DNA from 4 places in the Cupriavidus taiwanensis LMG 19424 genome. Region 2 is predicted to be linked to each of the others. Evidence: predicted binding sites of a transcription regulator. Region 2 holds the regulator's gene; each other region holds the start of a gene.
The links. Region 2 encodes FNR, which switches genes on or off when oxygen is low (the NO sensors DNR and NnrR bind a similar motif). Its sites were predicted from a motif close to TTGATNNNNATCAA; they were not measured.

Region 1 (7,523 bases), 1.1 Mb from region 2:
GGGCTGCCCGGCTCCGGTTGCCAGTCATAACGCCAGGCCGCCAGCGGCGGCATCGACATCAGGATGGATTCGGTGCGCCCGCCCGATTGCAGGCCGAACAGCGTGCCGCGGTCGAACACCAGGTTGAATTCGACGTAGCGCCCGCGCCGGTAGGCCTGGAACTCGCGCTCGCGCTCGCCGTAGGGCGTGTCCTTGCGGCCCTGCAGGATGGGCAGGTAGGCGTCCAGGAAGGCATCGCCGACCGCCTGCATCATGGCGAAGCTGCGCTCGAAGCCGAGCGCCGAGAAGTCGTCGAAGAAGATCCCGCCGATGCCGCGTGCCTCGTTGCGGTGCTTCAGGAAGAAATACTCGTCGCACCACTGCTTGAAGCGCGGATAGAGTTCGTCGCCATAGGGCGCCAGCGCCTGCCGGCAGGTGCGGTGGAAGTGGGTGCAGTCACCGGCGTTGCCGTAGTACGGCGTCAGGTCCATGCCGCCGCCGAACCACCAGACCGGTTCCGTGCCGGGCTTGAGCGCCAGGAAGCAGCGCACGTTCATATGCACGGTGGGCACATGTGGGTTGCGCGGATGGAACACCAGCGACACGCCCATGGCCTCGAAGCTGCGCCCCGCCAGTTCCGGGCGGTTGGCCGTGGCCGATGGCGGCAGGGTGTCGCCGCTGACGTGCGAAAAGCCCACGCCGGCGCGCTCCATCACCGCGCCGCCTTCCAGGATGCGGGTGCGGCCACTGCCGCGCAGGCGTTCGGTGGGCGGCTTCTCCCAGGCGTCGGTCAGGAACGGCTGGCCGTCGATGGCACCGATGGCATCGGTGATGCGGTCTTGCAGACCGAGCAGATAGGCACGGACTGCCTGGGAATCGATCATGGTGGGCTGAATCGGATAAACCGACGAATGGACCGGCCGGATGGCAGTCCGGCAGCCCGTCGGCTGCCGTTTGCGTCACAGCATTGTCACGATTGTACCGGCTGGGCGGCCTGTTTGTTGCCGGAACCGGTCGCCGGAACCGGTCGCCCGGCACCGGCGCAGGCCTGTCAGCGCTTGATGGCGCGGTAGCCGATGTCGGTGCGGTACTGCATGCCGTCGAAGCGAATCTGCTCGACCGCGGCATAGGCGGCGCGCTGCGCGGCCTTGACGGTGTCGGCCAGGCCGACCACGCACAGCACGCGCCCGCCCGAGGTCAGCAGGGTGCCGTCCTTGAGCGTGGTGCCGGCGTGGAAGGTCACGCTGTCGTCGGTTTCGGCCGGGATGCCGGTGATGGCATCGCCCTTGCGGGGGGCGTCCGGGTAGCCGTGGGCGGCCATCACCACGCCCAGCGCGGTGCGGCGGTCCCAGTCCAGTTCGATGCTGTCGAGCTTGCCGGAGACGGCGGCTTCCATCACGTCGACCAGGTCGGTCTTCAGGCGCGCCAGGATCGGCTGGGTTTCCGGATCGCCCATGCGGCAATTGAACTCCAGCGTCTTCGGGTTGCCGTCCTTGTCGATCATCAGGCCGGCGTACAGGAAGCCGGTGTACGGGATGCCGTCCTTTTCCATGCCGCGCACCGTCGGCAGGATGATCTCGCGCAGCGCGCGGGCGTGCAGCGCGGGCGTGACCACCGGCGCCGGCGAATACGCGCCCATGCCGCCGGTATTGGGGCCGGCGTCGGCGTCGAGCAGGCGCTTGTGGTCCTGGCTGGTGGCCAGCGCCAGCACGTTCTTGCCGTCGACCAGCACGATGAAGCTGGCTTCCTCGCCGTCAAGGAACTCTTCGATCACCACGCGCGCGCCGGCGTCGCCCAGCTTGTTGCCGTCGAGCATCATGTCGACGGCCTGGTGCGCTTCTTCCAGCGTCATCGCCACCACCACGCCCTTGCCTGCGGCCAGGCCGTCGGCCTTGATCACGATCGGCGCGCCCTGCGCGTCGATATAGGCGTGGGCCTGGGCGGCGTCGGCAAAGGTCTGGTAGGCGGCGGTGGGGATGCCGTGGCGCTGCATGAAGGCCTTGGCGAAATCCTTGGACGACTCCAGCTGCGCGGCGGCCTGGGTGGGGCCGAAGATGCGCAGCCCCTTGGCGCGGAAGATGTCCACGATGCCGGCGGCCAGCGGGGCCTCGGGGCCGACCACGGTGAAGGCCACGCCCTCGCGCTCGGCAAACGCCGCGATGACCTCGGGATCGGTCAGCGGAACATTCTGCAGGCGCTTGTCGAGCGCGGTTCCGCCGTTGCCCGGCGCGACGTACACCACCTGCACCTTGGGCGACTGGGCCAATTTCCAGGCCAGCGCGTGTTCACGTCCACCCGAGCCGACAACCAATACTTTCATGATCCACTGCCAGAAAAGAAACGCATGCAAAGAGGCGGCAGCTGGGTCCTGTGAGCCGGGCTGCCGCCGTTGGGGAGCTTGATACCGTTTTAGTCTTCGATGACCGCGTTGGTGAAGACTTCCTGCACGTCGTCCAGGTTTTCCAGGGCGTCGAGCAGTTTCTGCATCTTGGCCGCGTCGTCGCCGCTGAAGCTGACTTCGTTCTGCGGCTTCATCACCACGTCGGCGACTTCCGCCTTGAAGCCGGCGCCTTCCAGCGCCGCCTTGACCGCCGAAAAATCGTTGGGCGGGCAGGTGACTTCGATCGAGCCGTCGTCATTGGTGACCACATCGTCGGCGCCGGCTTCGAGCGCGGCGTCCATCAGCTTGTCTTCGGGCGTGCCCGGGGCAAACAGGAACTGGCCGCAGTGCGTGAACATGAATGCCACCGAACCCTCGGTGCCCATGTTGCCGCCGTGCTTGGAGAAGGCGTGGCGCACTTCGGCCACGGTGCGGGTGCGGTTGTCGGTCAGGCAGTCGACGATGATCGCCGCGCCGCTCAGGCCGTAGCCTTCGTAGCGGATTTCTTCATAGTTCACGCCTTCCAGGCCACCCACGCCGCGCTGGATCGCGCGCTGGATGTTGTCCTTGGGCATGTTGGCGTCCATGGCCTTGTCCATGGACAGGCGCAGGCGCGGGTTGGAGTCGGGATCGCCGCCCCCGAGCTTGGCGGCCACGGTGATTTCCTTGATCAGGCGGGTCCAGATCTTGCCGCGCTTGGCGTCGGCGGCGGCTTTCTTGTGTTTGATATTGGCCCATTTCGAGTGACCGGCCATGATTCTCTCCGAAGCGGAATGCGGTGATCTGCGGTGATGTTGTGCGGGGTAGCCAGGGCGCCGCGGCGGCATCCGCAAGGCGGGCGGGCAGCGCGCGCCAGGTGACGGATATGCCTGGCGGCTGGCTATAATCAGCCCAGGATTTTATCACGCGGACCTGCCTGCGCCGCCCGGACCCGACCGACGCCCGCTCGTCTTCCGATCGGCGCCCGGATCGGCCACCAACCGACCCTCATGCAATCCAGGAACATCATGGCCGACCCCATCCTCATCGCCAAGAATGCCGAACATGAACTGGTGCTGCTGCCGCAGATGGGCAACCGGCACGGGCTGATCACCGGCGCCACCGGCACCGGCAAGACGGTCACGCTGCAGACGCTGGCGCAGGGCTTCTCCCGCCTGGGGGTGCCGGTGTTCATGGCGGATGTCAAAGGTGACCTGACCGGCATATCACAAGCAGCCGGGCAGCCGTCGGACAAGCTCAAGCAGCGGCTGGCCGACCTGAACCTGCCCGAGCCGGTCTGGGGCGGCTGCCCCACCACGCTGTGGGATGTGTTCGGCGAGAAAGGGCACCCGGTGCGCGCCACGGTTTCGCACATGGGGCCGCTGCTGCTGTCGCGCATGCTCGAGCTGAACGACACCCAGCAGGGCGTGCTGAACCTGGTGTTCCGCATTGCCGACGCCAACGGCCTGCTGCTGCTCGACGCCAAGGACCTGCGCGCGATGCTGCAGTACGTCGGTGACAACGCCGGCCAGTTCACCACCGAATACGGCAATATCTCGGCGGCCTCGATCGGCGCGATCCAGCGCGGGCTGATCGCGCTGGAATCGCAGGGCGGGGATGTCTTCTTCGGCGAGCCCATGCTGAACCTGGAGGACTTCATCCAGACCGACAAGGGCCAGGGCGTGGTCAATATCCTGGCCGCCGACAAGCTGATGAACTCGTCGCGGCTGTACGCGACCTTCCTGCTGTGGATGCTGTCCGAACTGTTCGAGAAGCTTCCCGAAGCCGGCGACCTCGACAAGCCCAAGCTGGTGTTCTTCTTCGACGAGGCCCACCTGCTGTTCAACGATGCGCCCAAGGCGCTGCTCGACAAGATCGAGCAGGTGGTGCGCCTGGTGCGTTCCAAGGGCGTCGGCGTGTACTTCGTCACGCAGAACCCGGTCGATATCCCGGATACGGTGCTGGGGCAACTCGGCAACCGTGTGCAGCACGCGCTGCGCGCCTTCACCCCGCGCGACCAGAAGGCGGTCAAGGTGGCGGCCACCACCATGCGCGCCAACCCGAAGCTGGACCTGGAAACCGCCATCGGCGAACTCGGCGTGGGCGAAGCGCTGGTGTCGTTCCTCGATGCCAAGGGCACGCCGTGCGTCACCGAGCGCGCCTGGGTGGTGGCGCCCGGCAGCCGCATCGGCCCCGCGACCGAGGACGAGCGCAAGCAGCTGATCGCGAACTCGCTGGTGGCGGGCACCTATGAGAAGACCGTCGACCGCGAATCCGCCTATGAAAAGCTGCGCGGCAGCGTGCCGACGGTGGCGAATGGCGGCAAGGGCGCGGGCGGAGCGCAGGCCGGGCAGCCGGCGGGCGAGCAGGACAGCGGCTGGCTCGGCACTGCCGGCGAGATCTTCGGCACGCTGACCAAGGGCACCGGCAAGAGCGGCCGCGGCGATTCGATCCTGGAATCGATGGCCAAGTCGGCAGCGCGCACGGTCGGCTCGCAGGTCGGGCGCGAGCTGATCCGCGGCGTGCTGGGGAGTTTGCTGGGGAAGAAGAAGTAAGGGCGTTCCGCCTGGGCTCAGCGCCGCTGCGCCGCGTCGCGCGCTTTCGCTGCGTCAGCATCCTCGCGCATCTTGCGCGCGAACAGGCGGGCGAAGAACCAGCCCATGCCGATGATGAAGACGATCACGCCCAGGCTCATCAGCCCGGTGCTGGTACTGAACAGGATCTTGAAGGCTTCCATGTGTGGCTCCCTTTATGTGTGGACGCTGGCAGGCGGCGCGGTCGCGCCGGCTTGCCGCCAGTTTAGGGAGCCGCATCGGGCGGGCTATTGAGGCCGGTCAAGCGCCGGCCAGCCCGCGTTCGTGCCGTCAGTTCTTGGTGCCGAACAGCCGGTCGCCCGCATCGCCCAGGCCGGGCACGATATACGCATCGGCATCCAGGTGGCTGTCGAGCGAGGCGACGAACAGCTTCACGCCCGGATGCGCCTTCTGGAACACTTCCACGCCCTCGGGGGCGGCCACCAGCGCGACGAAGGTAATGGCCTCGTCCTTGACGCCGCGGCGCTTGAGCACTTCCACCGCGTGCGCGGCCGAATAGCCGGTGGCGACCATCGGATCGCACAGGATGAAGCTGCGGTCTTCCAGCGCCGGCAGGCGCACCAGGTATTCCACCGGGCGATGCTGCTCGTCGCGGTACACGCCGATATGGCCGATGCGCGCCGACGGGATCAGCTCGACCAGCCCATCGCTCATGCCCACCCCCGCGCGCAGCACCGGCACGATGGTCAGCTTCTTGCCGGCGATCACCGGCGCGTCCAGCTCGACCAGCGGGGTTTCGATGCGGCGCGTGGTCAGCGGCAGGTTGCGGGTGATCTCGTAGCCCATCAGCAGCGTGATCTCGCGCAGCAGCTCGCGGAACGTGCGCGTCGACGTTTCCTTGTCGCGCATGTGCGAGAGCTTGTGCTGGATCAGCGGGTGGTCGAGGATGAAGAGGTTGGGAAAGCGCGGGTCTTGTTTCATGGCTGGCGGCGAGGGCTCGGCGGGATGGCGAGTGAAGCGCGCGCGCGAGGCCGGTTGGGGCTCGCGCGCCGCGCCGTTGCAGCCGGATTGTAATGGAAGCGGGCCGCCGCGCCCGGCAGCGGCCCCGCGTTTGCCCCGCGCTTGCCCCGTGGCGCCTTCGGCTAGTCGAGCGCGCGGTCCTTCGACTCGATATCGACCAGGAAGATCGCCAGCGCCGCCACGGCCAGGAACGTCGACAGCAGCGCCAGCGCCAGCGTGAACTGGCTGGCCATGATCGGCGCGATGATCGAAGGCGCGAACAGGCCGCCGAAACGCGCCATCGCCCCCGCGGTGCCCATGCCGCTGGCGCGCAGGTCAGTCGGATACACCTCTGGCGTGAAGGCGTACAGCGCGCCCCAGGTGCCGAGCAGCGAGAAGCTCATCAGCAGCGTCGAGCCGATCACCAGCGCCGCGGACTGGCCCAGGCTGTACAGCATGCAGCCCGCCGCGCTCAGCAGCAGGAAGCCGATCAGGGTCGGCTTGCGGCCCCAGCGCTCGACGCCGTGCGCGGCCAGCGCGAAGCCGGGCAGCTGCACCAGCGCGAGCACGATCAGGAATACCTGGCCGCGCATGAAGCCGAAGCCCTGGCCCGCCAGCTTCACCGGCAGATAGACGAAGACCCCGTAGTAGGCGATCGAGATCAGCATCCAGGCGGCAAGCAGGCAGATGGTGCGGCGCCGGCAGCCGGCCGCGAACAGCGCGAACACCGATTTGCGCTCCATCTTCTGCGGCTGCAGCGCGCCGATCTCCACCGATACGCGATTGGCCGCGGCCACCCGCTGCAGCACCGCCCGGGCCTCGTCCGAGCGTCCCGATTTGTTCAGGTAGAGCGGCGACTCGGGCACGAAGAAGCGGAACACCACGCCGACCAGCGCCGGGATGCCGGTGACCAGGAAGATCAGCCGCCACGCGTCATTGCCGCGCGACACCGCGATCAGTGCCAGGATGGCCAGCAGGATGGTGCCGACCGCCCAGAACGACTCCAGCAACACCAGCCAGCGGCCGCGCCGGTCCGACGGCAGGAATTCGGCCATCATGGTGTAGTCGACCGGCAAGGTGCCGCCGACGCCGATGCCGGTCAGGAAGCGCAGCAGCAGCAGCCACTGGAAGTCCGGCGCGAAGGCCGACGCCACGCCGCAGATGGCGTCGATGATCACCGCCATCATCAGCACCGGGCGGCGGCCGATGCGGTCGGCCAGCCGGCCGAACACGAACGCGCCGATCAGCATGCCGACGAAGAACATGGTGCCGGTCTGCAGCGCCGTCGGCACCGGGATGCCGAAGGTTGCCGCAATCGACGGCGCGGTGAAGCCGATCGACAGCACCTGCATCGCGTCGGCAAGCCAGACCAGGCCGAATATGACGAACAGCCGATACTGGAAGCGGCCGACGCCGGCCGCGCGGATGCCCTGCTCGATCGAGATGGGGGGCGACGACGCTGCGCGCGCGCTGGGCTGGGGCGCCGAGCCCAGCGTTGCGTCCGGGATGGTCGTGGTGGCCATGGATGAAATGGATGACGACATGTTGGTCTACCTGTCTTTATAGGCTGGTTCTGGAACTCGGAAGCACGCGTAGATCGAAACAGGCCGGCACGTGATGCCGGCTGCTGCGGGATGCGGCGGGGGCGATGG
Region 2 (7,523 bases):
GCCCAGGCGCACGGCCGGCCGTCTCGACCACAGCCGGAGATAGCCCGACAGCCCCGACAGCACCAGCAGGTTCGGCAGCGTGCCAAGCCCGAACACGCCCATGACCAGCGCCCCGGAGCCGGCATTGCCCGCCAGCAGCGCCAGCGTCAGCGCGCCGTAGACCATGCCGCACGGTACCAGTCCCCAGGCCAGGCCCACGCCGTAACGCCGCGCCAGCCCGCCGCGCGCCCGCACGAAGGCAGGCATCGCGCCGGCGAGGCCGCTTATCCCGCCAATCCCGCCAATCCCGCCAGCCACCGCTGCGCCGGCGCGCGCCGCCAGCCGTTCCAGCCAGTGCACGGTAAAGGTACTGCCGCGCAGCAAGCGCCAGCCGGACCACAGCAGCATCAGGCTGCCGGCGCCGAACAGCCAGCGCTGCACCGGCAGGTAGTCCTGCTTCCATGCTGTGGCGCCGGCAGCACCCAGCGCTGCACCCAGCAGCATATAGGTGGAAATCCGGCCAATGTGCATGACCAACAACTCGCCAAGCCAGGCGCCCCGGCTGCGCACCAGGCGCACTGGCGCCGCCGTGGCGCCCCGCTGCTCGACAGCCAGCGCAACTCCGCCACACATGGCGGCGCAGTGCACCCCGCCCAGCAGGGCGAGCAGGAAAACACTGATCAATACGCCAAATGTCAAATCTGTCTCCCTGCCGCATCACATCGCACGGTAAAATGTTCGTATCGTGCCCCGCTGCCATTTCTAGCAGGTTCCAATTGCTCACCTCCATCCCCGTTACCGAGATGTCACCCCGCTGCTCCACCTGTGCGATGGGACAGCTGTGCCTTCCGGTTGGCATGTCGCAGCAAGACCTTGCCAAGATCGACACGCTGGTGCAGGAACGCATCCGCGTGCACAAGGGGGAAACCCTCTACCGCATGGGCGACCCGCTTACTGCGGTCTACGCCATCCGCTTCGGTACGCTCAAGACGCATGTCACCACCGAAGACGGACGCTCGCAGATTACCGGTTTCCACCTGCCCGGTGAAATCGTCGGCCTCGACGGCCTGGGCGAGATGCAGCATGCGTCCGATGCAACCGCGCTGGAAGATACCGAGGTATGCGTGGTCCGCATGAATGACTTGCAGTCGCTGTCGGCCGACCTGCCGTCGCTGCAGCAGCAGTTCCTGCGGCTGATGGGCAAGGAAATCACGCACGACCAACTGATGCTGGTCACGCTCGGCTCGATGCGCGCCGAGGAACGCCTTGCCGCCTTCCTGATCAATCTGTCGGAGCGGCTCTCGGCGCGCGGCTATTCGGCCTCCGAGTTCGTGATGCGCATGAGCCGCGAAGAAATCGGCAGCTACCTCGGGCTGAAGCTCGAGACGGTCAGCCGGCTGTTCTCGCGCTTTGCCGAAGCCGGGTTGATCCAGATCCGCCAGCGGCATGTCAAGCTGATCGACATCGACGGCATCAAGCAACTCTACAGCCGAAGCTGCTGATCCACCGCGGCGTTGCCGCGCCGCCTGCGGCGCCGGCAGCGCGGTGGTCCTTCCCTATTCCAGTTCGTCCGTATCGGCCAGCCGCGTCGGCATGGTGTACAGCGTCAGCCCGCTGGACAACGCACAGAACACCCACGCCAGCAGAAAGCCGACGGTATAGACCGACTCGCGCGACGACTCGATCGGATGGCCGAAGAATTTCAGGTCGCCCGGATCGACGACGGAAAACACCGTCGCCGTCGCCAGGCCCGCCATCAGGAAACCGGGCCACAGCACCCACATCAGCCAGCGCAACCTCATGGCTGCCTCGCTGCCGCGGCCCTGGGCGGCACAGCTTCCGCCTTCTCCACCACCAGGCCATGCCTGGTCGCGCCCTGCACCGGCATGTCCGGATGCGTCGACGCCAGCCAGATCGTCACGCCGCACGCCACCATGGCCAGCAGCGGACCGCTCATCAGCAGCCACGGCCACGGCTCCTTCCACCACGGATTGCCTTGCTGACTCATCTTGCCCCCTTCATCTTGGCGACTACGTACGAATCACCTAGCTTCACAAATCGCGCGGCACGATAAAACTGGTGGATTGCCGGATTTCGGCATGCCCCTGCTCCGTGCCTTCGCTCGTTACCGTTACGTTGATCTTGTGCGTGCCCTGCGTGGCGGCCTCGATCGGCACTCGGATGCGGATCGGCAGCAGCCGGTTGGAGGTCGGCGCCAGCGATTCGGCCTGCTTGTCGTATTCAACCGTCAGGCCCTTCAGTTCATCGCTGTCGGCGCGCACGCGGATCTGCATCGGCGCTTCGGTGGTGTTGATCAGCTGCAGTCGATAGACGTTCTCGATCCAGCGTCCTTCCACTTCCCGACCCAGCGCGCCGCGGTCGCGGATGATGTCGACCTTCAGCGGCGTGCGGAGCATGATCGATGCCATGAAGCCCGCCAGCAGCGCCGCCCAGATCACCGAGTAGATGATGATGCGCGGACGCAGCAGGCGCTTGCGCGACGCCGCCGCGGACAGGCCCTTGCGCATCGCGTTCTCCGAGGTGTACCGGATCAGCCCGCGCGGATAGTCCATCTTGTCCATGACCTGGTTGCAGGCGTCGATGCAGGCGCCGCAGCCAATGCACTCGTACTGCAGGCCATCGCGGATGTCGATGCCGGTCGGGCATACCTGCACGCAGATGCTGCAGTTGACGCAATCGCCCAAGCCGGCCTGGTGATGGTCGGTCTTGCGCGAGCGGCTGCCGCGCGGCTCGCCACGACCGACGTCATAGGTCACGACATAAGTATCGCGGTCCACCATCACGCTCTGGAAGCGCGCGTAGGGGCACATGTACTTGCACACCTGCTCGCGCATGAAGCCTGCATTGCCCCACGTGGCGAACGCATAGAACAGCATCCAGAACGCTTGCCAGGGCCCCAGCGACAGCGCCAGCACCTCGCCGCCCAGTTCACGGATCGGCGCAAAGTAGCCGATGAACGTGAAGCCGGTCCACAGTGCGATCAGCACCCACAGGAAATGCTTGGTGGCCTTGATGCGGAACTTGCGCAGGCTCCATGGATCCCCGTCGAGGCGGATGCGGGCGATGCGGTCGCCTTCGACCCGCCGCTCGATCCACATGAAGATCTCGGTATAGACCGTTTGCGGGCACGCGTAGCCACAGAACAGCCGCCCCGCGATCGCCGTGAACAGGAACAGCGCGAGTGCGGAAATGACCAGCAGCACGGCCAGGTAGATCACGTCCTGCGGCCACAGCACGAGTCCGAAGATGTAGAACTTGCGCTCGCCAAGGTCAAACAGCACGGCCTGGCGTCCGTTCCATTGGAGCCAGGGCGTGCCGTAGTAGACCAGCTGGGTCAGGATCACAAGCCAGACCCGCCAGCTGGAGAACGCGCCCTTCACCGAGCGGGGATAGATTTTCCGGCGGACCTCGTAAAGCGTCTCTTCCGAAGTCTCGCCTGGCGCAGCGGCCGACCGTTGCAGGTCGGCCGCCCGGGCCACTTCATCGGTCCCGGGCGCGTTCATGGGCGAGTTCTCCCGCGAGCCGCCAGCGCTCGCTCACATGAGTCGTCGATCATTGCCCGGCTCCGCCTCCCGTATTGGACAACCCCCACACATAGGCCGTCAGCATGCGGATGCGTTCGGGCGTCAGGATTTCCTCGTGTGCCGGCATATGGTTGTTGTGGCCCTTCAGGATCGCTTCGACGATGCTGGCTTCCGAGCTGCCGTAGAGCCAGACGTTGTCCGAGAGGTTCGGCGCACCGAGTGCCTGGTTGCCCTTGCCGCCGGCGCCATGGCATGCCACGCAGGTCGTCTTGAACGCGCCTTCACCGCGCGATGCACGGATCGGGTCCGACGACAGCCCGGACAGCGAACGCACATACTGGGCCACGTCGCCCGCCTGCTTGGCATCGATGGATGCGCCAAACGGCGGCATCACGCCATTGCGGCCCTTGGTGATGGTCTGGCTGATGGTCTCGGGGTCGCCGCCGTACAACCAGTCATTATCGGTCAGGTTGGGGAAGCCGCGGCTGCCGCGCGCATCCGAGCCATGGCACTGCGCACAGTAGTTCAGGAACAGCCGCTGGCCGATCTCGCGCGCCTGCGGGTCCGCGGCCACCTGCTTGACGTCCATCTTCAGGTACTTGGCATAGATCTCGTTCTGCATGCGCTCCTGCGCCGCGCGGTGCGCGGCCAGTTCGCCCTGCGTGGAGAATTTCAGCACGCCGGCGTACGAGCCCAGGCCGGGATACAGCACGAGATAAGCCAGCCCGAAAATACAGGCCAGCAGGAACATCCACATCCACCAGCGCGGCAGCGGATTGTTCAGCTCGCGCAGGTCGCCGTCCCAGACATGGCCGGTATCCTCGGTGCCACCGGGTGCCTTGGTGATCTTGCGTTGCGAGAACAGCAGCCATACGCACCAGACGATGCCGATGAGCGCGATGGCGGCAATGTAATAACTCCAGAATTCGGAAATGAAATCGCTCATGGCTAGGTGTTCCGGCTCGATGTTGTCGTAGTTTCGTCAGGCAGCGCGAACGGCAGCATGGCGGATTCGCGGTTGGCAGCCTGGCGGCCGGCGGACCAGGCCCACCAGCAGATGCCGAGGAAGACAACCATCGACACGACGGTTGCAATGGCGGTGATCATGGCCATGGCTTACTCCTTCGGTGCCGCCGCGGCGGCATCGACGCGGACATTGCGGCGGTTGGTGCCGAGGCCCTGCAGGTAGGCAACCAGCGCGTCTTCTTCGGTCTTGCCTTTCAGCGCTTCCGGGGCCTTGGCAATCTCGGCCTCGGTGTACGGCACCCCCAGCCTGACCAGCGCGCGCATGCGCGCCTGGATATCGCTGGTGGGCAGTTCTGCCTTCTCCAGCCAGGGGTAAGACGGCATCACGGATTCCGGCACCACGTCGCGCGGGTTGCGCAGGTGGATGCGCTGCCAGTCGTCGGAGTAGCGTCCGCCCACGCGCGCCAGATCGGGACCGGTGCGCTTGGAGCCCCACAGGAACGGATGGTCGTAGACCGATTCGCCAGCGGTGGAGTAATGGCCGTAGCGCTCGGTCTCGGCCTGCAGCGTGCGCACCTGCTGCGAGTGGCAGCCGACGCAGCCTTCGCGGATATAGATATCGCGCCCCATCAGCCGCAGCGGCGAATACGGCGTGATGCCAGGATCCGGCTCGGTGGTGGAGTGCTGGAAGAACAGCGGCACGATCTGGACCAGACCTGCGATGCTGACCACGAGGATCGTGCAGATGATCAGCCAGCCGATGTTCTTCTCCAGCGTTTCGTGGGAAAAGAAGCGTTGTTTGTCGGACATCTTTCTATCCTGGATTGATCAGTGGGCAGAGGCGGCGATGCTGGCCGGAATCGGCGCATCCACGGCGGGCTTGCCGGCAATGGTCTTGGCGATGTTGTAGGCCATCAGCAGCATGCCGGACAGGAAGCACATGCCACCCAGCAGGCGAATCAGATAGAAGGGATACTTGGCCTTGACCGCTTCGACGAAGGCGTAGGTCAGCGTGCCGTCCGGCTGCGTGGCGCGCCACATCAGGCCTTCCATCACGCCGGCGATCCACATCGAGGCGATATACAGCACCACGCCGATAGTCGCGATCCAGAAGTGCCATTCGATCAGGCGCACGCTGTACATCTGCTTCTCGCCGAACAGGCGGGGGATCAGGTAGTACAGCGAACCGATGGAGATCATCGCGACCCAGCCCAGCGCGCCGGAGTGTACGTGGCCGATGGTCCAGTCCGTGTAGTGCGACAGCGCGTTGACGGTCTTGATCGACATCATCGAGCCTTCGAAGGTCGACATGCCGTAGAACGACAGCGCCACCACCAGGAACTTCAGGATCGGGTCGGTGCGCAGCTTGTGCCAGGCGCCCGACAGCGTCATGATGCCGTTGATCATGCCGCCCCAGGAAGGCGCCAGCAGGATCAGCGAGAACACCATGCCGAGAGACTGGGCCCAGTCCGGCAGCGCGGTGTACTGCAGGTGGTGCGGGCCGGCCCACATGTAGGTGAAGTTCAGCGCCCAGAAGTGGACGATGGACAGGCGGTAGGAAAAGATCGGGCGCTCGGCCTGCTTCGGAATGAAGTAGTACATCATCCCCAGGAAGCTGGTGGTCAGGAAGAAGCCGACCGCGTTATGGCCATACCACCACTGGATCATCGCGTCCTGCACGCCGGCGTAGGCCGAGTAGGACTTCCACAGCGACACCGGCATCTCGATGTTGTTGACGATATGCAGGATGGCAATGGTCAGGATATAGGCGCCGAAGAACCAGTTGGCGACGTAGATATGCCGGGTCTTGCGCTTGACGATGGTGCCGAAGAAGACGATGGCGTACGCCACCCAGACCGCGGTGATCAGCAGGTCGATGGGCCATTCGAGTTCGGCGTATTCCTTGGAGCTGGTGATGCCCAGCGGCAGTGTGATCGCGGCCGCGACGATGACCAGTTGCCAGCCCCAGAACGTGAACGCGGCCAGCGGGCCGCAGAACAGCCGCGCCTGGCAGGTGCGCTGGACTACGTAGTAGGAAGTGGCAAACAGCGCGCTGCCGCCGAAGGCAAAGATCACCGCATTGGTATGCAGCGGACGCAGCCGGCCGAACGACAGCCACGGCGTATTGAAGTTGAGTTCGGGCCAGATCAACTGTGCTGCCAGCAGCACGCCGACGGCCATGCCGACGATCCCCCAGACTACCGTCATGACAGCGAACTGTCTTACGACGCCGTAATTGAAGGTGTCGACGCGTGAAGACGCGGCAGTGACATCCATTCAGACCCCCAATGCTTAGAGAAAATAAAAAACCTACTGACAGTGTGACTTTAGAAAAACCATGCCATGGGTGCGTTGATCTTTATCAAGCCGCTCCGGGCGCGTCCTGAACCTGTGCGCGCGACGCCGGTCCGAGGCCCCGACCGCCGGATCATGGCTTGTCGTTGTCCAGCAGGATCGATTCGGCAGGCCGGTCCAGGTCGTCGTATTGCCCGGCATGAAGCGCCCACCACAGCGCGCCCGCGATGACCACCACGAGCACCAGGCTCATCGGCACCAGCAGGTAAAGCGTTTCCATCGTCAGGCTCCGTTATGCAGCGGCGTGCGCCGCGGCTTGCCGGCGCGCAGCAGGCGCCAGGCATTGGCGACCACCAGCAGCGACGACAGCGACATGCCGATGCCCGCCATCCAGGCCGTCACCAGCCCCGTCGCCGCCAGCGGGATGGCGACCACGTTGTAAAAGAATGCCCAGCCCAGGTTCTGGCGCACCACACGGCGCGTCTGCCGCGACACCGCCAGCGCCGTCGCGATCTCGGCCACGCCGCCGTGCGTCAGCACCGCGTCCGCGCCGGCCTGGGCCAGCGGCGCGCCGCTGCCGATGGCAATCGAGACCTGGGCCTGCGCCAGCACCGGCGCGTCGTTGATGCCGTCGCCGACAGCCAGCACCACGGCCCCCTGCTGCTGCAGCCGTGCCACGTAGTCGCGCTTGCCTTCGGGCGTGACCTCGCCGGCCATGCGCTCGATGCCGAAGTGCGC
Region 3 (7,523 bases), on a different contig from region 2:
ATGGCGCACGAGCGCGCGGCCGATGCCATGCCGGCGGTGGCCGGGCGCCACCACCACCATCGACAGGAACCCGTCGCAGACATCGTCGCACAGCGCGCGGGCAAAGCCGACCACCTCGCCCTTCTCGACCGCCACGGCCACGCGCTGCGAGTTGGCCACCAGTCGCGCGAACTTCTCGGGGCCGCCTACCCGGTGGGCCCAGCCATTGGCGATCAGTAGTTGTCTGGCTGCCTCGAGGTCGTCGGGCAACAGGTTACGGATTTCCATTGGCGGCTCTCCCAGCAAAGCATGTACGGCCCCTCGCCGCCCCTTGCCACCAGGGCGCCGCGAGTCGAGAACGGCACGGCAAGCCGTGCTGCGCAATTGGCGGAGTGTAGCGAGCGTGCGCGGGCGCGTCAATTTGGCTTCCGGCGGGGTGGGGCACCGCTCACGGTGACGCGCCGGCGCGGTATCATCGCTTCCATGAACGCCCCCGTCTTCTCCTCCGCGCATCCGGCCGACCAGCTTGCCGAGTTCACCGACGCGGATGCGGCGGTCGCCCGCATCCGCGAGATCTACGAGGCATCGGTCGGCGCCGTGCGCGCACGCTTCGATGCCTTCGCCGGCGGCAAGCCGCTGCCCTCGGCCGCGCATGCGTGCTATCCGTACCTGGGCATCTCGGTCAACATCGAGACCATGGTCACCGACAGCCGGCCGTCATGGGGCACGGTGGCATACCCTGGCGTATACGGCACCACGGTGACGCGGCCCGACCTGCTGGCCGACTACTATCGCGACCAGATCGAGCGGCTGATGCGCTATCACCGCGTGCCGGTGGTGGTGGGGCTGAGCCGGCGCCCGATCCCGCTGCCGTTCGTGATCGAGGCTTCCACCACCGACATTAGCTACACCCAGGCGCGCGAGCTGGAAGCCTCGTTCGTGCTGCCGGAACTGAACCGCATCGACGACGGCATTGCCAACGGCACCTATGAGCCGGTGCCGGGCGAAGCCTGGCCGCTGTCGCTGTTTCCCGCGGAGCGCGTCGACCTGGCGCTGCAGCGCCTCTACCACTACACCGGCACGGCGCCGCAGCACTTCCAGCGCTTCGTGCTGTTCACCAACTACCAGCGCTATGTCGACGAATTCGTCGCGCTGGGGCGCGCGCTGATGGGCGATGGCGACGGCGGCGGCTACACGCGCTTTGTCGAGCCGGGCGACGTGGTGCAGGACCTGGGCGCGGCGGAACCCGACGATGCCACGCGGCCGCGCGTGCTGCCGCAGATGCCGGCCTACCACCTGGTGCGCGGCGACAAGCTGGGCGTGACGCTGGTCAATATCGGCGTGGGGCCGTCCAACGCCAAGACCATGACCGACCACCTCGCCGTGTTGCGCCCGCATTGCTGGCTGATGGTGGGCCACTGCGGCGGCTTGCGCCGCTCGCAGCAGCTCGGCGACTACGTGCTGGCGCACGCCTACGTGCGCGACGACCACGTGCTCGACCACGACCTGCCGCCATGGGTGCCGGTGCCGCCGATCGCCGAGATCCAGGTGGCGCTGCAGGAAGCCGTGGCGCGCGTGACGGGTTTGTCCGGCAACGAGATGAAGACGCGCATGCGCACCGGCACGGTGGTGTCGACCGACGACCGCAACTGGGAACTGAAGTCCAAGGCGCTGTACGCGCGCTTCAACCAGTCCCGCGCGATCGCCATCGACATGGAAAGCGCGGCGGTGGCTGCCAACGGCTTCCGGCTGCGCGTCCCGTATGGCACCCTGCTGTGCGTTTCGGACAAGCCGCTGCATGGCGAACTCAAGTTGCGCGGCATGGCCAACGCGTTCTATCGCCAGCGCGTCAGCCAGCACATGACCATCGGCCTGGAGGCGATCCGCATCCTGCGCGAGAACGGCGTGGAGCAGTTGCATTCGCGCAAGCTGCGCAGCTTTGACGAGCCGGCGTTCAGGTAACGGTCCGCTGCGCGTTCTCGTGGAATGCAAAAGGCCGGCGCCCAAGGGGCGCCGGCCTTTTTTATCGCGCGGCAGAATCAGAATCGATACCCCACCCCCATGCTGAACAGCCACGGATCCAGGCTTACCTTGGAGACCTTGACGTCCCCCGCCTTCACGTCGCTCGACAGCCAGATCTTCTTGATGTCGGCGTTCAGGAACCAGTTCTTGGTCAGCTTGTAGTCCATGCCGATCTGCAGCGCCGGGCCTACGCTCCAGCTATCGAGCTGCAGCGCGTTGTTGGCGATGTTCTCGCCCCAGATGTGCGTGAAGTTCAGGCCCGCGCCGATATACGGGCGGAAGGTGCCGTTGGGAATGAGGTGGTACTGCATCAGCAGCGTGGGAGGCAGATGCTTGAAGGTGCCGATCTTGTTGCCGTCGAGGTAGACGTTTTGCTTCTGCGGCACCGTCAGCACCAGTTCGGCGGCAAAGTTCGGCGTGAAGAAGTAGGTGACGTCGAGTTCGGGGATCCACTTGTTGTTGACCGTGATGCGGTCCGAACGGCCGACGCCGCCAACGGGATCCGAGCTGTGGGCCATATCGAGGTAGGTGCCGCGCAGCCGCACCATCCAGTTGCCCTGGGCGTCGTCCGCGGCGGCCGCGGGCGTGGCAAAGGCGCCGAGCATGGCGCAGGCGGCGATGGCCGAACAGGTGGCGGTGCGAAGAGACAGTGTTTTCATGAGGTCTGCTTGGTTTGTTATCGAAGCCGCGCCTAGTGTGGCGTAGCGGGCCAGCGGGGGCCTTGACACAAAACAAGCGGAACCAAATGGTGCGCGCGGCGTCGCGAGGGCGCGACAGCGTGCCTCGCGCAGCGCGGCCTCAGCCGTCGCTTCTAACCACATGCGAAATGATTCGTAGCGCGGCCCGATGCTGCCGCTTACGCTGTGCGAAAGATCGGAGCACGCGCAAGGCGTGTCCGGATCGGCACCAGGCATGTCGTGGGCGCCCGCAAGGGCGTCTTTCCGGGTGTGCCCCGTGGGGGCGGGGCACACCGGTTTTCTTGCGCAGCGTCAGGTGCCAGGGCTAGGCCTCCGTGGCTGCGCTGGCCGAGGCGGTTTGCGTGGCTTGCGCCCGCGCGCCGAAGCCAGCCTGCAGGTGCCGGTTGACGCCCGAGACCACCGCGCGCAGCGAGGCCGTGACAAGGCTGGCGTCGATGCCCGCGCCGAACCCGGTCGGCGAATCGCCCACGCGGACTTCCACGTAGCAAGCTGCGCGCGCATCGGCGCCGGCAGTCATCGCGTGCTCGTGGTAGTCCATCACGCGTACCGGCAGGTCCAGCGCATCGATGAACGCGTCGATGGGGCCGTTGCCGGTGCCGCGCACGGTGCAGGGCTGGCCGTCGCGCTCCATCTGCACCGTGATCGCGGTGGCGCCAGTGGCGTCGGACGCCAGCTGATGCGAGACGTAGCGCAGCGGCGTCTCGCGCGCCAGGTACTCGCGCCGGAACAGGCCATACAGGTCGTCCGCGCTCGCTTCCAGCCCGGTGTCGTCGGTCATGGCCTGCACCGCGCGGCTGAACTCGATCTGCAGGCGGCGCGGCAGGTAGAGGCCATGCACCTGTTCCAGCAGGTAAGCCATGCCGCCCTTGCCGGACTGGCTGTTGACGCGGATCACCGCGTCGTAGCTGCGGCCCAGGTCGGCGGGGTCGATCGGCAGGTAGGGCACTTCCCAAATCGCGTCCGGCTGCTGCTGCGCGAAGCCCTTGCGGATCGCATCCTGGTGCGAGCCCGAGAACGCCGTGAACACCAGGTCGCCCACGTACGGATGGCGCGGATGCACCGGCAGCTGGTTGCAGTGCTCCACGCACTGGCGCACCGCATCGATGTCGGAGAAGTCCAGCTCCGGCGCCACGCCTTGCGTATAGAGGTTCAGCGCGAGCGTCACCAGGTCGACGTTGCCGGTGCGCTCGCCATTGCCGAACAGGCAGCCCTCGACGCGGTCGGCGCCCGCCATCAGCGCCAGCTCGGCGGCGGCCACCGCGGTGCCGCGGTCGTTGTGCGGGTGCACCGACAGCACGATATGCGCGCGCCGCGCGAGGCGGCGGTGCATCCATTCGATCTGGTCGGCGAACACGTTGGGCGTGCTGCATTCGACCGTGGTCGGCAGGTTCAGGATCATCGGGCGACCCGGGCCGGCCTGCCACGCGGCCGACACCGCGTCGCTCACTTCCAGCGAGAAATCCAGTTCGGCCAGGCTGAAGGTCTCGGGCGAATACTCGTAGGTCCAGGCGGTCTCGGGCATGGCATCGGTCAGCGCCTTGATCAGGCGCGTGCCCGATACCGCGACGGCCTTGATCTCGTCGCGCGAGGCATTGAAGACGATGCGCCGCCAGGCCGGTGCGATGGGGTTGTACAGGTGCACCGTGGCGCGGGCCGCGCCGCGCACGGATTCGACGGTGCGGCGGATCAGGTCTTCGCGCGACTGCGTCAGCACGACGATGGTGACGTCGTCGGGAATGCGGCGTTCTTCGATCAGCATGCGCACGAAGTCGAAGTCGGTCTGCGAGGCGGCGGGGAATGCCACTTCGATTTCCTTCAGGCCGATCTTTACCAGCTGTTCGAACAGGCGCAGCTTGCGCGCCGGGTTCATCGGCTCGATCAGGGCCTGGTTGCCGTCGCGCAGGTCGGTGCTCATCCAGCGCGGCGCGCGCGTGATGGTGCGGCCGGGCCAGGTGCGGTCAGGGATGTCGACGGTGGCGGCGGGGCGGTACTTGGTAGCGGGATTGACGAGCATGCGGAGTCTCCTTCCTCGCAAGGGAAGATGAAAGGGAAAAAACGGGAAAAAGGGTGGCGAAAGGCTGCCGAACTGCCACGGGGCCCTAGGCCCGGCAACCGATCGGTAGGCTTAGCAGTAGCGAGGAAGCGCGCAGGGCGCGGCCCGATGCCAGGGCAGCCAGCACGCGTGCGCGGGCAGCGATGCGGGACGCATCGGCAGCCTGGCGGGGAGTGCTGGAGTAAAGGTTCATCGTGGCTGGAGTGGGAGGGGCCGCAGCCGCTCCGCGTGGATGCGCATGCCGCGCAAGTCCATAGGAACGGGCAAGGTTAGTCGACAAGTCCGGGCCCGGTCAAGCGTTGCGCGCGTGCCGTCGTGCGCGGCAAACCGTCATGGCCCGATCAGGGGATCGTGGAAGGGCTGCGCCAAACGGTTGGGGGCCGGCTGCAGTGCGTGCCATCCGGCCGCGGTTTTTCTCGGCCGAATGGCGATGTCCTGCGCTGAATGGATGAATTGCGGCGATGTTCTGTGCGCCGCACCTCAGTCCTCTGGCCGGTATTGCGCCGGCCACTTTGTGCCTAGGCTGATAGCGCGGGAAAAACACGACTGGGGGAACAATCATGAGACTGAGAACGTGGGCATCCTGGCTGGTGGGCCCGGCCGCGGCCTTGTTGCTGACGGCATGCGGGGGTGGCGGCGGCGGCAGCGCGCCCGCCGCGCCGGCTTCGGGCGGCACCACCACGCCACTGACCTATACCGCGAAGATGAGCGTGACCTCGGGCGAGGTCGGCGTCGGCCGCACGCTGACCATCAGCGCGCTGGCCGTCGACAGCAACGGCGTCGACGTATCGGGCAACACCACCTTCGACTGGACCAGCACCGACAGCGCCGTCGCCACCGTGACGCCGGGCGCCGCCACGCCGGGCAGTGCCGTGGTCCGGGGCGTTGCGCCGGGCACCACCACCGTGCAGGTGGTGGCCACGGTCCGGGCCGCCGACAACACGACCGTGCAGCTCCCCCCGCAAGCGGCCACCATCACCGTGGTGCCGGCGTCGGCGCTGAGCTACACGCTGTCCATGCCCGCCGCCAGCCTGTCGATGAGCGACGGCCAGGAACTGCCGGTCAAGGTGACGCTGCTCGACAGCAACGGCAGCGATGTGTCGGCCAGCGTTTCGAACTGGGCATGGTCCAGCAGCGGCACCGCGGTCCAGGTCACGGCCAGCCAGAACAGCGCCACGCTCAAGGCCAGCAACGGCTCGCCGACGACCGCGGCCACGGCCAGTGTCTCGGTATCGGTGACCGCGCCTGACGGACATGCCCTCGCCGGCGTCATCGCGGTGACAGTGCAGAAGAACGGCGCCGCGGCCTATCGCGTGGTGACCACCAAGGGCGGGCGCGAGGTCAATGCGCTGCAGGTGTTCAGCAATCGTCCCGACACCTTCACCGCGCGCGTGCTGCGCCACGACGGCCAGGACGTGACCGCGGACTTCGACGGCGCCTGGACCTACGCGGCCACCTCGGCGACACTGTCGGCGACCGAAGCAGCGGGTACGCATGACGCCACCGTACGCACCAGCCTGGCCGGCGACACGGGTCCGGTCCAGGGCAGCCTGACGGTCACCGCGGTCAGCAGCAAGCTGGGCGAGCGCCGCAGCGCCACCCTGACGGTGACCGAGAACCCGCTGTGGGCACTGGTGGGCGACAACCAGGACCCGATGACGCTGCTGCTGCTCGCGCCCGTCCCGGTCGAGGTGACCGCGCGCATGAAGCACCTGGGCGAGGATGCGCAATTCACCGCGTGCAAGGCCTGGGCATGGTCCAGCACCGGGCCGGTGTCGCTGAGCCCGAGCGCGGTGATGCTGCCCAACCAGGTGCGCGCCAGCGGCACCGCAGCCGGCGACTTCACCATCACCGCCACGTGCACCGCGGTCGCGGACAATACGCCGCTGAAAGTGGTCTTCTACGGGACGGTGAAGTAAGGGCTGGTATCCCGCGGCTGACGAGACGCCCTCCGGATGGAGGGCGTTTTGCTTTGCGCTTTTGCTTTGCTGAGACGCAGACGGACTGCGGGTTTGCTCCCCTCTCCCGCAAGCGGGGGAGGGAGTACACAAGCGGCAGGGATGACTGTTGAGCGTACCCGTTTCTGCGTGGCAGTGTTCGGCACCTGCGTGCCTGCCCCGCCGACGAGCGCGCAAAGCGTACCCAATTCTGCGTGGATGAGAGCAAGCCTCGCGAAGGGCCGGATTGACCCGGCAAAGGCGCACGCCGCCACCTGCCAAGAGGCCCGGACGCGCGCAACCCGCCGCTGGCCGCGCCATGCGGCAGCAGCGAGCGTACCCGTTTCTGCGTGGAAGATAAGGAGAAGAAAAAGCGCGCGTCAGCGCTTGCGCACGAAGCGCACCACCTGCTCGGCAGGCTTGTCCTGGCTGGCGGGCGTGCTGGTGTTGGCGCCGCAGGTGTTGCAGCCGCCGTCGTCGCAGCCGCTGGCGCAGCCCGCGGCGGCCTGCGGCGCCAGCCAGCGTGCCAGGCGGCCGCGCCAGCCCGCGGCCGCAGCGCCGCCCAGGCGCGCCGCCAGCGCCGCCTTGACGCGTTCGCGCGTGCGCGGCGCATAGCGCGCCACCACCGACACCGCGCACGCCAGCACGATCAGCGGGACCAGCAGGGTTTCGATGGCGTGGTAGAGGGACATGGCGGCAGCTGGCCTCAGCTGAACATCAGCGCGACGCGGTAGGTCACGAACGCGGCCAGGTAGGCCAGCCCGGTCAGGTAGGCGGCGGACAGCGCCATCACCTTCCAGGAGTCGGTCTCGCGCCGGATCACCGCCAGCGTCG
Region 4 (7,523 bases), on a different contig from region 2:
CGCGCGAAGGCGCCGATGTCGCCATCGCCTACCTGGACGAACATGCCGATGCGCGCGAGACGGTCAACCTGGTGGAGCAGGCCGGGCGCAAATGCCTCGCCATCGCCGGCGATCTCGCCGACTGCGACCACGCCGAAGCCGTCGCGCGTCAGACGCTGCAGCAGTACGGCAAGCTCGACATCCTGGTCAACAATGCCGCCGAGCAGCATCCCAAGGAATCGCTAGAGGAAGTCGAAGCCAGCCAGGTCGAGGCCACCTTCCGCACCAACGTGTTTGCGATGTTCCACCTGACGCGCGCAGTGCTGCCGCACCTGAAGGCCGGCGCATCGATTCTGAATACCACTTCGGTCACCGCGTATCGCGGCAGCAAGCATTTGCTGGACTATTCGGCCACCAAGGGCGCGATCGTGTCGTTCACGCGCTCGCTGGCGCTGCAAGTGGTGGAGCGCGGCATCCGCGTCAACGGCGTGGCCCCGGGCCCGATCTGGACGCCGCTGATCCCGTCCACGTTCAGCCCCGAGGAAGTGGCGGAGTTCGGCAAGAAGACGCCCATGGGACGCCCGGGGCAACCGTTCGAAGTCGCGGGCGGCTACGTGTTTCTCGCCTCCGATGCGGCCAGCTATATCACCGGGCAGATCCTGCACATCAATGGCGGTGAGGTCGTGAACGGCTGATAGACAGAAGTTTCGCCACGCGCGCATGTAGTTCCGGGGTCGCGTTTGCAAATATTGCACGCGGGGTTGGGCCGGATTGCCGCACCGTGCAGATCCTGCGCGCGGGCGTGGCTCTTGCAATACGGGTGAGATCAGCCGACCGCCATTGCCATTCTCTTGGAGGCATCATGTCATCGATCATTGCGGGACGTTTCGATTCGCTCGCCAGCGCCGAAGATGCCGCACGCACGCTGTTTGCGCGCGGGTTTTCGGTCTGGGATGTATCCATCGTGTCAGTGCGCGGCCGCGGCCCGGACCAGCACGACGATGGCACCGCGCAGCAGCCCGCGGACAACGTCATGCTAGCCGCGTGCGTGAACAACGGGCTCGGTTCGGTGGTCATCGACGTGTTGCGCGAAACCGGCGCCAGCCAGCTCGAGCGCGCGCAGGGCACGTGGGAGTGCGGGCAGTGGACCGATTTCGACCCTGCCCGGCACGGCGAGCCAGTGCGCGAGGGCGAGGGCGAGTACTGGCCGCGCCCGCTGGCGAGCGACGCCACCGCCGAAGAGAGCACCGGGAACGAAGATCCCGGCAGCGAGCTGGAGCAATTCGTCAACCAGAAACGTGTCGAGCACGACTGAACGCCCCGACGTTGCGGACCAGCCCGGCACCGGCGCGGCGCCTGGCGCTCGGGTCATCGCGCCGCGCTGCGCGCGCGGCGAGGCCGTCGCAGAACTGGCGCGGCTGCGCCCGACCCAGCTGACGCTGGGCTATATCCACGTACACCACAAGATGGAAGTCACGCAGCGCCACGCCAATCCGGAAGATGGCGCAGCGCTGCAGCGCTTCATGCGCCGGCATCGCATCAAGACCATCGCGGGGCCGGGCGGAGAGCTCTATATCGTCGACCACCACCATTGGGCGCGCGCGTGGCTGGATCTCGGCTACGAGGTCGCGCCGGTACGGGTCCTGGAAGACTTCAGCCACCTGGGCGGCGCCGCGTTCTGGAGGCGCATGCGCCAGCTGGGACATGTCCATCCCTACGACGAGCGCGGCAAGTGGCTTGGCGTCAAGGCGTTGCCTTCGACCGTGCGCAGCATGCGCGACGACCCTTACCGGAGCCTGGCCGCCTTTGTCCGCGAGGCGGGCGCGTACCGCAAGCCGGACGGCGCCTACGGCGACTTCTGCTGGGCCGGGTTCCTGCGCAAGCGGGTGGAGCAGGACCTCGGCAGTATCGCCGGCTTCGGGCTGGCACTGGCGGAATCGATCAAGCTCGCCCGCAGCCCGCGAGCCAAACGCCTGCCGGGCTATTGCGGCGGACCGCAGGAGGGCAAGACGGGCAAGCCGGCGAAGCTGTCGAGGCCCGGCGGTGGCAAGAACGCGGGGGCCAGATAGCAACAGGGCAGGCGCGCGCCTGCCCTGTTGGCGGGTATTCCGCGCTTTCAGCGCGGGCCGGCTCACGCAAGAGGCCGGCGCGTACCGCTCAACGCTCCGACTTGTGCTTCGGCATGCCCTTGGTCTTGGTCGAAGCCATCTTGTCGAGCTCCTTTTCGCTCATCGACTTATACATCGAGCGGGAAGGTCCCTTGAGCGAACCGGCCTTCTTTTCGCCGCGCTTCGCGGAGAGCGCCGCTCCGGCAGCCTGCTGTTGCGCCTTGGATTTTGCTGGCATCTCAGTCTCCTTGCGAAAAGGTGAAAGGGTGGAAAAAGACCGGGCGCACGCTGCCGCGCGTGCCCGCGCTTCGTTATAGGTGCCAGGCGCGGCCGGCACAAGCGCGGCCGTCACGCAAGCTTGCCGCGCGCTCCGTGCCGCCGCGCGTTGCCGTCCGGACGCTAGATCCGGCCCAGCACCACCAGCAGCACCACGATCAGGACGATCAGCCCCAGACCGCCGCTCGGCCAGTAGCCCCAGCCGGAACTGTACGGCCAGGCCGGCAAGGCGCCGATCAGCAGCAGGACGAGAATGATCAGGAGGATGGTGCCGATTCCCATGGTGTGCTCCGTGTTCGTGAATCGGGGAAGCCGCGCGGCTTCCGGTCCGGGGCGGCTCCGCAGAGCCATCCGCTTACCGTTCAGCGTAGAACAAGGGGTGCGGGCATCCCTCCGGGCAGGGGCTGATATCGATGTAGGAATCGGACGACGCCCGGGTGCGTGCAAGGCGACCCGCGCGGCGACCGTTGGCGCGCCGCACAAGCGCGCGCCGCACCGCACGGCTGCGCGGCGAGGCCGGCGCGGTGCGGTGCAAAAGCGCGAGGGTTGCAGGGACCGGGGGGACGCCGCGGCGCGGTCCGGTTGTGTTCAGGCCGTGTTGAGGCCGTGTTCCACCGCATAGACCGCCACCTGCACGCGGCTAGCCAGGTTCAATTTCTTCAGGATGTTCTGCACGTGGATCTTCACCGTGCTCTCGGCCACGCCCAGGTCGCGCGCGATCTCCTTGTTGCTTTCGCCGCGGGCCAGGCCCTGCACGATCTCGCGCTCGCGCGCGGTCAGCCGCGGCGCATCGTCCTGGCGCAGCGCGACCGCGGGAACGGGCGCGCGGAACTGGGCCACCAGCTTGGCGGTCATGCTGTCGGAAATCACCGGCTCGCCGGCGGCGGCGCGGCGGATGCCGGCGATCAGTGCCTCGGTCTCGATGTTCTTGATCAGGTAGCCGCGCGCGCCGCCGCGCAGCGCGGCGGCCAGTTCCTCGGCCTCCTCGGACACCGTCAGCACGATCACCGCGGTCTGCGGCAGGTCTTCGACCAGCAGCTGCAGGGCTTCGAGTCCGGACAGCCCCGGCATGTTCAGGTCGAGCAGGATCACGTCGGGCCGATGCTGCTTGGCGCGCTTGATGCCCTCCACGCCGTCGGAGGCTTCGTCAACGATCTCGAAGTCGGCCTGGCGCTGCAACAGCGCGCGGATGCCCGAGCGGAACAGGGTGTGGTCGTCGATCAGCAGGATGCGGATGGTCATGGCTGGGTCTCGCTCAGGCGATTGAGGCGATTGAGTCGGGCAGGGCTGGTGAGGGGGCTGGCGATGCGGTCGCGCCGGGCGGCGGCCTGGCTGCCGGCGGGCAGCACCAGTTCGATGCGCACGCCGCTGCCGGGGCTGGCCTGCACGTGCAGTTGCGCCCCCAGCCGCGCGGCGCGCTCGCGCATGATGCTCAGGCCGATATGGGCGTCGGCGCGGGTGGCCAGTTCATCCGGATCGAAGCCCTCGCCGTCGTCCTGCACCACCAGGCGGAAATCGCGGCCATGGCTGAGCGCCACCGCCACGTGCGCCGCCAGGGCATGCTTGCGCACGTTGGAGAGTGCTTCCTGCAGGATGAACAGCACCTGCAGCTGCTGCTCGGGCGACAGCGGCCAGGCCCCGCCGCGTTCGTCGATGGCCAGCGTGGCCTCGGTGCGGCATTGCCGGCGAAAGCGCCCGACGGTCTCTTCCACCGCGGGGCGCAGTTCGCCGGTGCCCAGGCGCGAGCGGAAGTTGTTCAGCAGCTCGCGCACGTCCTGGTAGCTCTCTTCCACACCATGGCGCAGCATCGGCACCAGTTCGCGGGTCTCTGCCAGGTCATCGCGCGCGACCGCGTCGTCCAGCAGCTGCACCTGCAGGTTCAGGTAGTTGAGCCCCTGGGCGATGCTGTCGTGCAGCCCCTGCGCCACCAGGTTGCGCTCTTCCACCACCGCCAGCTGGCGCGCCGTGGCCGACAGGCGCAGGTGTTCCAGCGCGGTGCCCAGGTGCTGCGCCAGCGTCTGCAGCAATTGCCGGTCCGACGGCGGCAGCTTGCGCGGGGCGCGGAAATGCAGCGCGAACATGCCGGTGGCGCCGCGCTGGCTTTCGATGCGGAACGCGGCCAGCGACTGGAAGCCATCGCGGCCGCAGGGCGTCTCGTCGGCCGCGCCGGCGCGTGCTGCGCCGCGCAGGTCGACGATGGCGACCACGGCCTCGCGCGTGGCATCGCCGCAATGGCAGCCGCTGGCCGAGGCGCAGGAATCGGCCTCGGCCAGCGCCGCCGGCAGGCCCGCCGCGGCCAGCAGGTGCATGCGGCCGTGGCGGCTGTCGAGCACGCGCACGCTGCCGCCGTCGGCGTCGAACTGGCGCATCACCCGCGCCAGGAATCCCTGTGCCATGGCCTCGGCGTCGGCGGCCTGGTTCAGGAATGCGGCCATCTCGTACAGGGTTTCCAGGTCGCGGTTCTGGCGTTCCAGTTCGGCGGTCTTCTGCGCGACGCGGGCTTCGAGGTCGTGGTACAGGCCCTGCAGCTCCCCCGCCATGCGGTTGAAGCCCTCGCTGAGCGTGCCGAACTCGTCGCGGCTTTCCACCGGCAGGCGCAGCGAGAATTCGCGCGCGGCCATGCGCCGCAAGCCGTCCTGCAGGCGCAGCACCGGCAGGATGATCCACAGGTAGAGCAGGTAGATCACGGCGACCGTGCCGATGCAGGCCATCAGCGCCAGCGCGGTCTGCGACAGCCGCAGCAGGTCGGTCTTGCGCGCGCTGTTGTGTTCGATCATGCCGACCAGGCGGTCGGCCTGGGCGACGAAACCCGGCAGCGCGGCAACGTATGCGGCAGGCACCGCGCCGGCGCCGGCCAGCGGCCGCAGCCGCTGCTGCCAGTCATGGGTGACGCGCGCCAGTTGCGCATGGATGGCAGGCTCGTCCGGCAGGAACAGCGGCCGCGCCGCGTCGCCCTTTTTCAGCAGCGCCAGCGTGGTGTCCAGCGCCTGCACCTGCGCGGCCAGGTCATTGGCGCGGCCCGCGTGCGCCAGCGCCAGCTCGATCGCCACGCGGTTGGCGCGCATGCGCAGGCTGCCGGCATCGTTGATGGCGGCACCTGCGCCTTCCAGCTTCCAGGACAGCCACAGCGTGCCGGAAATCATGCCCAGCACCACCAGCAGCACGGCCAGCGACAACGAGATGATGCGTGTGGAAAGGCGATGCCGCAGCGCGGGCAACGCGGATGCCGCCGTGGCGGGGGCGGCAGGAGGATCGGTATCAGGCATGGCGGTATCGGGGGCTACCAGGGGAACGTGTCGCGAGCCTGTCGAGGGAGCCGGGCAGCGGGCCGACGGCGATGGCAACAGGGTCACGCAGGAGTCGGGGGCGATTTTCCCCGCGCGACAGACTCGGCTACCTGCGCCAGATCAAGGAAACCCGGCTTTTGGGCGCGCATGTGCGGGCAGCGGCGCATCGCTGGCATGGCGTGTGACGCCGGGACGAGTTCCATCACATCGTGATATTTCATGCCGGCCGGACTTGGCTTCGGTCAAATCCCTGCGCGGCGCTGCGGCCTAGCATCGGGCCTTTTGTCAGGACTGGCGAGAACGAGCGATGGCCGTATCCACTTCAACGGGCGCACGCATGCGTCACCGCCGTCACGCCACGGGTCGCGCATGAGAGGCGCGGATCTCGACTATGCGCGCGCGCCGCGGCCTGCGCTGGTGTTCGGGTGCCTGATGCCGGCGCCGTGGCTGGGCGCGGCCGCGGGGCTGTTGCTGGCAGCCGGACCCGCGGCGGGCCTGCCCGACCGCTTCGCGCCGCTGGCGCTGGCAGCGGTGCATGCGCTGGCGCTGGGCATGCTGCTGCCGGTGATGGTCGGGGCGCTGTTCCAGATGATGCCGGTGGTGGCCCGGGTGGACGTCCCCGGTGCCGGGTGGCTGGCACGGCTCATGGCCGCGACCGGCGCGGCGGTCGCGGCCGCGCTCGGCTTCGGCTTGCTGGGCGGGGAGCCGGCGGCGATGCGGAGTGCCGCAGCCCTTGGCGCGGGGCTGCTGCTGGTGGGCGCGGTGTTGCTTGCCGCGGGCCGGCGCGTAGCCGCGGCGGACGCCACCACGCGCACGCTGGCCGGCATCGGTGCGCCGCTGATCGTGGCGGTGGCCGCCGGCATCGCGCTGGCGGGCACCTTCGGCGGTCTGTGGCGCGTGCCGGTGGCGCAGGTGCTCGGCCTGCATATGGCATGGGCGCTGGGCGGCTGGCTGGCGGCGCTGGTCAGCGGCGTCGCGGCCACCGTGCTGCCGATGTTCTGGCAGACGTCACGCCTGCCCGCGGCGCTGGCGCGCTGGCTGCCGCCGGGGCACTGGGCGCCGCTGGCTGTGTTCAGCGTCGCGCTGCTGCTGTGGCCGGACCAGCCGGTGCTGGCGCAGGCGGCGCTGGTGGTGTGGCTGTCGTTCGTGGCGGTGCTGGGGGCATGCGGGCTGGCCGGCACGCTGCGCGCGCGGCGGCGTCACGATGCGCTGTGGTTGCTGTGGCCGGTCGCCTGCGCCAGCATGCTCGGCGCAGCGGTGCTGGGGGCGGCGGCCGTGGTGTTGCCCGCGGCGGCGCTGCCGCTGGCATGGTGGGCCGGCACGATGGCGCTGGTCGGCGTGGGCGTGTTGCCGGTCACGGCGATGCTCGGCAAGATCGTGCCGTTCCTGGTCTGGCTGCACCTGCGCCGGCTGCTGCCGCCCAGGGCACGCGTGCCGGCGATGCAGGCGATCATCGCGCCGGGCCGGCAGCGGACGCAGGCGTGGTTGCTGCTGGCGGCTTATGCGGTGCTGCTGGCGCTGCCTGTGGCGCCGGCGCTGCTGGCGCGCGTCGGCGGGCTGCTGCTGGCGGGGGCCAACGCGTGGCTGGGATGGCAATTGCTGGCGGCGCTGCGCTGCATGCGAAAGATGCGCGAGTGTGGCGGGTTGCCGCCGCGTTGCTGATCGGCTTGCCATGCTACCGGTTGGCTCCCCTCTCCCGCAAGCGGGCGAGGGGAGCCTTTTTCCGGCGGCGTTGGCGATGGGGATGCTGCGGTCAGGCGGCCGCCAGCGCCGCCGGCTTTTCTCCCGTCAGCAGGTAGTGCATCAACTCCGCCACCGGCCGGATGGCCTCTCCAAACGGCAGCGCGCCGCGGCCGCGGAAGAACAGGCCGCG

Region 1: a site for FNR is predicted at 5,163-5,176, ahead of RALTA_RS29000 (DUF3149 domain-containing protein). Genes of this name have one in related genera too.
Region 3: a site for FNR is predicted at 2,723-2,736, ahead of RALTA_RS16110 (OmpW/AlkL family protein). Genes of this name have one in related genera too.
Region 4: a site for FNR is predicted at 5,883-5,896, ahead of RALTA_RS25665 (type IV pili methyl-accepting chemotaxis transducer N-terminal domain-containing protein). Genes of this name have one in related genera too.

The regions. Positions count from the first base shown of each region.
Region 1 covers NC_010528.1:886,158-893,680, forward strand. The annotation lists gene hemF (oxygen-dependent coproporphyrinogen oxidase) at 1-863, opposite strand, end outside; gene purD (phosphoribosylamine--glycine ligase) at 1,031-2,299, opposite strand; gene RALTA_RS04080 (YebC/PmpR family DNA-binding transcriptional regulator) at 2,389-3,114, opposite strand; gene RALTA_RS04085 (helicase HerA-like C-terminal domain-containing protein) at 3,367-4,893, shown strand; gene RALTA_RS29000 (DUF3149 domain-containing protein) at 4,911-5,075, opposite strand; gene upp (uracil phosphoribosyltransferase) at 5,203-5,853, opposite strand; gene RALTA_RS04095 (MFS transporter) at 6,015-7,415, opposite strand.
Region 2 covers NC_010528.1:1,954,462-1,961,984, forward strand. The annotation lists gene RALTA_RS08940 (sulfite exporter TauE/SafE family protein) at 1-678, opposite strand, end outside; gene fnr (fumarate/nitrate reduction transcriptional regulator Fnr) at 756-1,481, shown strand; gene RALTA_RS08950 (hypothetical protein) at 1,536-1,781, opposite strand; gene RALTA_RS08955 (membrane protein) at 1,778-1,987, opposite strand; gene ccoG (cytochrome c oxidase accessory protein CcoG) at 2,031-3,503, opposite strand; gene ccoP (cytochrome-c oxidase, cbb3-type subunit III) at 3,553-4,470, opposite strand; gene RALTA_RS08970 (cbb3-type cytochrome oxidase subunit 3) at 4,473-4,637, opposite strand; gene ccoO (cytochrome-c oxidase, cbb3-type subunit II) at 4,641-5,300, opposite strand; gene ccoN (cytochrome-c oxidase, cbb3-type subunit I) at 5,319-6,767, opposite strand; gene ccoS (cbb3-type cytochrome oxidase assembly protein CcoS) at 6,919-7,065, opposite strand; gene RALTA_RS08990 (heavy metal translocating P-type ATPase) at 7,068-7,523, opposite strand, start outside.
Region 3 covers NC_010530.1:69,537-77,059, forward strand. The annotation lists gene RALTA_RS16100 (GNAT family N-acetyltransferase) at 1-267, opposite strand, end outside; gene RALTA_RS16105 (AMP nucleosidase) at 463-1,941, shown strand; gene RALTA_RS16110 (OmpW/AlkL family protein) at 2,019-2,660, opposite strand; gene leuA (2-isopropylmalate synthase) at 3,004-4,713, opposite strand; gene RALTA_RS16120 (hypothetical protein) at 5,313-6,671, shown strand; gene RALTA_RS16125 (DUF6587 family protein) at 7,070-7,381, opposite strand; gene feoB (ferrous iron transport protein B) at 7,396-7,523, opposite strand, start outside.
Region 4 covers NC_010530.1:2,271,126-2,278,648, reverse strand. The annotation lists gene RALTA_RS25690 (SDR family oxidoreductase) at 1-674, shown strand, start outside; gene RALTA_RS25685 (hypothetical protein) at 842-1,294, shown strand; gene RALTA_RS25680 (ParB-like protein) at 1,278-2,048, shown strand; gene RALTA_RS25675 (DUF3008 family protein) at 2,137-2,325, opposite strand; gene RALTA_RS29245 (DUF3309 family protein) at 2,487-2,645, opposite strand; gene RALTA_RS25670 (response regulator) at 2,952-3,605, opposite strand; gene RALTA_RS25665 (type IV pili methyl-accepting chemotaxis transducer N-terminal domain-containing protein) at 3,602-5,629, opposite strand; gene RALTA_RS25660 (hypothetical protein) at 6,020-7,312, shown strand; gene RALTA_RS25655 (NAD(P)H-dependent flavin oxidoreductase) at 7,404-7,523, opposite strand, start outside.